Ketobacter sp. MCCC 1A13808: one gene and its partner. The protein of the gene in region 1 interacts with the protein of each later gene in a pairwise test. Links are inferred from orthologs where the notes say so. Each region holds a gene or a part of one and is shown on either strand. Other genes may lie near its edges.

Region 1 (2,975 bases):
TAGTGCCATTGAAACGGGTACATTTGAGCGCTTTGTGGCTGACTTCTACCAACGGCGGGGCATTCCGGTGCCGGCGTTAGGCTGAATACTCTAATTTAACTGTAAACAACTTGAGGTAAGTATGAGCTTTTTTATAGCAGATGCTATGGCTGAACCAGGAGCCGTAGCGGCTCAACAGGGTAACCCGATGACGTTCTGGGGCATGATGATTGTCATGGTTGCCATATTCTATTTTATGATTATCCGGCCTCAATCCAAGCGTAACAAAGAACACAAGGCGTTGATGGGTGCACTAAGCAAAGGCGATGAAGTGGTATTGTCCGGCGGTATGATGGGCAAGGTGACTAAAGTTGTGGATGAATACGTTGTAGTGGACGTTGCGAACAACGTAGAAATTTCCTTTCAAAAAGCCGCTGTAACGGCAGTCCTGCCCAAAGGCACTTTGAAAAGCATTTAATGATCTGAATGGCGTCATCAAGGAAGATGGCCCGTAACGACCGACGACGAAAAGAATAGGGTCAACCCCCATGAATAAATATCCGCTGTGGAAGAACCTGGTGGTGCTGGTAGTCGCACTGTTTGGGTTGATTTACGCATTACCCAATTTGTATCCGGATGATCCGGCATTGCAGATAACCGCAAAAAAAGCCGGTGAAAAAACCAGCCAGGAACCGTTGGATCGCGCAGTGCAGGCGTTGGAAAAGGCGGGTATCGAGGTCAAACGATCGGGTTTGCTGGACGATTCCGCCTTAATCCGTTTTAACACGATTGATGACCAGATTAATGCGAAAGAAGTGGTTCAGGATACGCTGCACGAAAATTATGTGGTGGCCATGAATCTGGCGCCCAACACACCCGGATGGTTGAAAGAATTGGGTGCCGCTCCGATTAAGTTAGGCCTCGACTTGCGCGGTGGAGTGCACTTCCTGATGGAAGTGGATATGGAAAAGGCAACGCAAACCCGGCTGGACAACACCCTGAATGGCATCCGGGATCGGCTGCGAGAAGAGCGCATCCGTTATAAGCAGGCATCGCGGGAAGATAGCCAGATCCGGCTCAGTTTTACCAAAAGTGTCGATATCGATGCAGTGCGTACTATTCTGCGTTCCGAGTTTAAGGAGTTTTTGGTTCAGGAAGAAGAAGCCGATAATCAAACCACGCTGATGCTGTCGCTGTCTGAGCAGTCGGCAAAGGACATTAAAGATTATGCCATTAGCCAGAACTTAACCAGCTTGCGTAATCGTGTGAATGAGTTGGGGGTAGCAGAGCCGGTCGTTCAGCGCCAGGGTGCTGACCGCATTGTTATTCAGTTACCAGGAATCCAGGACACTGCGGAAGCAAAACGCATCATCGGTCGTGCAGCCAATCTGGAATTCCGTTTGGTGGATTGGGAAAATGATCCGCTTACCCGTCGCGCGCCCATTGGTTCCGAGTTTTTGAATATGCGGGGTACAGGGCAGCCGGTGTTGTTGAAAAAAGACGTAATCGTCACCGGCGATCGAGTTATTAACGCCAACACCGGGTTTGACGAAAACGGGCGGCCCCAGGTAAATATCGAGCTGGATACGGTCGGTGGCCGGCGCATGCTGAAACAAACCAGTAAGCACGTGAAAGATTCCATGGCAGTGGTGTTTATTGAACTCGAGCCGGAAAAACGTAAGGTGATGGAAGGTGGCGTTGAAATTGAAAAGATTTTCACTAAAGAAACCCGGGAAGTAATCAACGTCGCAACCATTCAGAGCTCACTGGGCTCAAGCTTCCGTATCACCGGGTTAGACAGCCCGGCAGAAGCGAAAGAGCTGTCTTTGCTGTTAAGAGCCGGTGCATTGGCGGCCCCCATGTATTTTGTGGAGGAGCGGACCGTCGGGCCCAGTTTAGGCCAACAGAATATCAAGGCGGGTCTGATGTCCCTGGTTGCGGGATTCTCGTTGGTTATGTTGTTCATGATCGCGTACTACAAGCTGTTCGGGCTGATCGCGAATACAGCACTGTTAATGAATTTGTTGTTACTGGTGGCGATCATGTCCATCATTCCTGGCGCGACACTGTCATTGCCCGGAATGGCCGGTATCGTATTAACCGTGGGGATGGCGGTGGATGCCAATGTCCTGATTTTTGCACGCATAAAAGAAGAAATGGCCAACGGCGTTTCACCCCATGCTGCGATCAATGCGGGTTACGATCGAGCTTTTCTTACTATTTTGGATGCGAACATTACTACGTTGCTGGTCGGGCTGGTCCTGTTTGCTTTTGGCTCCGGTCCCGTTAAAGGATTCGCAGTCACGCTGTCCATCGGCATACTCACTTCCATGTTTACAGCTATTGTCGGGACTCGCGCAATCGTGAATCTCATATACGGTGGCCGTGCATTGAAAAAATTAAGCATATAAAGAGGCCATCATGAATAAAACGACGACATTTAATTTCATGGGTGCCCGCCACATTATGGGGGCGATGTCCGTACTGCTTATTATCGGCTCCATTATTTCTATCTCAATTAATTTTCTTGAGCTGGGTCTGGATTTTACCGGTGGTACCCAGATTGAAGTGGAATACCCCCAAGCTGCGCAGTTGGAAGCCATTCGTGATGAATTAAAGGGCAGTGCATATCCCGATGCGACGGTTCAGCACTTTGGTCGCCCGGAGGAGGTTCTGGTTCGTGTTCCGCCAGTGGACGGTGAAGACAAAGACCAGGTTGGAGCACAAATTCTGCAGATATTGCAAGGCCATAGCGAAAGTGTCCGGCTAAAGCGTGTGGAATTTGTTGGTCCGCAGGTCGGCGAGGAGTTGAGGGATAAGAGTGGTACCGCGCTGATTCTTGCGTTGGGTTTAATGCTGATCTATATCACGTTGCGCTTTCGGTTTAAGTTTGCGGTGGGTGCGGTGATGGCTTTGTTCCATGACGTCATTATCACAATGGGCTTTTTCTCAGTGACTCGATTAACTTTCGACTTGACGGCCTTGGCAGCAATATT
Region 2 (3,066 bases), on another replicon or contig:
GATCTGGATGTGCGGTTTCGGCCTTCTTACTTTCCGTTTACAGAGCCGTCTGCCGAAATGGATATCCAGTGTGTTATGTGCGAAGGCAATGGGTGCCGGGTTTGCAGTCATACTGGCTGGCTCGAGATCCTGGGTTGCGGCATGGTGCACCCGAAAGTATTTGAGCACGTTAAAGTGGATTCAGAAAAGTACACCGGTTTTGCTTTCGGTATCGGTATCGAACGCCTCACGATGTTGCGATACGGCGTCAATGATTTGCGTTTGTTTTTTGAAAATGACCTGAAGTTTCTCAGGCAATTTCGTTAGCAGGTCAATGGAAAGAAGACGATATTAACCGACGCAAATTAAGTAAAAGAATCAGGGGAAAATAGACATGCGCTTCAGTGAAAAGTGGCTCCGTGAGTGGGTTAACCCGGCGTTAAGTACTGACGAGCTGGTGGCTCAGATAACCATGGCAGGTTTGGAAGTGGACAGTGTTGAACCGGTCGCCGGTGAATTTAGCGGAGTCGTGGTAGCTGAAATTATCAGCACTGAACGGCACCCGGATGCAGCGAAGCTGCAGGTTTGCCTGGTGAATGCAGGGGACGCGGAACCATTGCAAATTGTGTGTGGCGCCTCTAATGCGCGCGCCGGAATAAAAATTCCCTGTGCTAAGATCGGCGCGGTATTACCTGGCGACTTTAAAATTAAACGTGCGAAATTGCGCGGTGTCGAATCGTTTGGCATGTTGTGCGCCGCCCAGGAGTTAGGCCTGGAAGAATCTTCCGACGGGCTAATGGAATTACCCGAAACGGCGCCAATAGGGCGCTCTATCGAAAGCTATCTGGCGTTGGATGACAAAGCAATCGACGTTGACCTGACGCCTAATCGAGGGGATTGTCTGGGCATTGCCGGTTTGGCGAGGGAAATTGGCGTGCTGAACCGGTGTGATGTTACTCCTGTGATTTGCAGGCCAGTAAAGCAAACCATTAATGACACTTTTAAAGTGGAAGTGGCCGCCGCACAGCAGTGTCCGCGTTATGTAGGCCGGGTGGTGCAGGGTGTCGACCTGATAAAGCCAACCCCGGTATGGATGGTAGAGCGGCTGCGACGCAGCGGTATCCGTTCGATTGACGCCGTGGTGGATGTGACAAATTACGTGTTGCTGGAATTAGGTCAACCGATGCACGCGTTCGATCTACACCAATTAAAGGGCGGTATTCACGTACGTATGGCAAACGAGGGTGAGCAGCTCACCTTGTTGGATGGTCAGACGATAACATTGGCTTCTGATGTATTGGTTATTGCGGATCAGGAACGTCCGTTAGCCATGGCGGGGGTGATGGGTGGTATAGGTTCCGGGGTCGGCAAATCAACTCGATCGATCTTCCTGGAAAGTGCATTCTTTGACCCTATTGCCATCGCAGGTAAAGCGCGTCGTTATGGACTGCATACTGATTCCTCCCATCGCTTTGAGCGCGGCGTTGATTTCGAGTTACAGCGTCACGCCATTGAGAGAGCAACTGCGTTGTTGCTGGATATCGTGGGTGGCGACGCCGGACCGTTGATCGAAGTCATGAGTGCCGAAAATATCCCGCACCTGCATTCCATTCAATTGCGTCGCGATCGAATCAATCGCATTTTGGGCTGTGACATACCGGATAACGACATTGAGGACATTCTCGGGCGCTTGGGGATGGATATGGTGTCCACGACAAACGGATGGCACATTGTACCGCCCAGCTACCGATTTGATATTCGCCTGGAAGTGGATCTAATCGAAGAATTGGGGCGGGTTTATGGTTACGATAACCTACCTACTTCCATGCCGATTCTGGATGCGTTTTCACCTCCCCGTGAAGAGTCTTTGATTCCCGTTTCACAGTTGAAAACTGTGTTGGTAGACCGTGGCTATCAGGAAGTGATTACCTATAGTTTTGTGGATAAAAAATACATTGAGCTGCTGACACCACAGCAACACTCGGTTGCGTTGGCCAATCCGATTTCAGCGGATATGTCTGAGATGCGCACTACGTTGTGGGCCGGTTTACTGAAAACGGCCAGTTATAATATTAATCGCCAACAACCTCGCTTGAAGCTTTTTGAACGGGGCTTAAATTTTCTGCAGGAGGAAACCGGGTTACAGCAAAAAGATTATCTGGCCGGTTTACTTTACGGTGGAGAGAGTGATGAAAGCTGGTTCGGAAAAGCCCGCCCGGTCGACTTCTACGATGCCAAGGGCGATGTAGAAGCGTTGTTGGCTTTGACCGGTGGAGAGCATGTTTATCGCTTTGAAAGTGGGGCTCATCCTGCTTTACATCCAGGCCAGACAGCTGTTATTAAGCGCGGTGATGAGGTGGTCGGATTCCTGGGCGCGTTGCATCCGAGCGTGCAGAAAAGCCTGGATTTACCACAGAAAGCTTTCCTATATGAGTTAGCTTTAGACGGAATTCGGTGCCGTAGCTTGCCCCAGTTCAAAGAATTGTCGAAATATCCGGAAGTTAGGCGCGATTTTGCAGTAATAGTTGATGAAAAGATTTCAGCACAGTCTATACTAAAAAATGTGCGCGAAATGGCTGGCGATTTGTTGACCGGACTCGTGCTGTTCGACGTCTACCAGGGTGATAATCTGGAAGCAGGCAAAAAGAGCATTGCTTTTGGAATCACGCTACAAGACCCGAACCGGACTTTGCAGGACGAAGACATCAACCCATTAGTGGAGCGGGTGGTTTCGCGCCTCAAAGAACTGTTCAATGTCACGTTGAGGGAATGAGGATGAGTGCGTTAACCAAGGCTGACTTAGCTGAAAAGCTATTCGAAGAACTTGGGTTGAACAAGCGTGAAGCCAAAGAAATGGTAGAACTGTTTTTCGAAGAAATTCGGGCTTCCCTTGAATCAAACGAGCATGTAAAACTCTCTGGATTCGGCAATTTCGATTTGCGGAATAAAAGGGAGCGTCCAGGGAGAAACCCCAAGACCGGCGAGGAAATTCCTATTTCGGCGCGACGCGTTGTTACGTTTCGTCCCGGTCAAAAGTTGAAGCAACGAGTGGAAGCCTATGCTGGAAGCAAGCAACAATAACGAACT

Evidence for each region.
Region 2: the proteins of secD (region 1) and pheT interact in binary tests that used the Escherichia coli proteins (3 or more experiments, as listed by UniProt). The link is inferred for Ketobacter sp. MCCC 1A13808 from one-to-one orthologs.

The regions. Positions count from the first base shown.
Region 1 is NZ_VRKW01000018.1:48,036-51,010, reverse strand. The notes cover bases 22-2,958. They hold secD (protein translocase subunit SecD), read left to right. Parts: upstream 22-527; coding sequence 528-2,390; downstream 2,391-2,958. Other genes in these bases: secF (protein translocase subunit SecF), read left to right, coding at 2,401-2,958; yajC (preprotein translocase subunit YajC), read left to right, coding at 122-457; tgt (tRNA guanosine(34) transglycosylase Tgt), read left to right, coding at 22-85. Also shown: more of tgt, read left to right, coding at 1-21; more of secF, read left to right, coding at 2,959-2,975. UniProt on the Escherichia coli protein: Part of the Sec protein translocase complex. Interacts with the SecYEG preprotein conducting channel. SecDF uses the proton motive force (PMF) to complete protein translocation after the ATP-dependent function of SecA.
Region 2 is NZ_VRKW01000005.1:266,909-269,974, forward strand. The notes cover bases 35-3,062. They hold pheT (phenylalanine--tRNA ligase subunit beta), read left to right. Parts: upstream 35-373; coding sequence 374-2,752; downstream 2,753-3,062. Other genes in these bases: pheS (phenylalanine--tRNA ligase subunit alpha), read left to right, coding at 35-306; ihfA (integration host factor subunit alpha), read left to right, coding at 2,755-3,060; FT643_RS12450 (MerR family transcriptional regulator), read left to right, coding at 3,038-3,062. In the rest of the region: more of pheS, read left to right, coding at 1-34; more of FT643_RS12450, read left to right, coding at 3,063-3,066.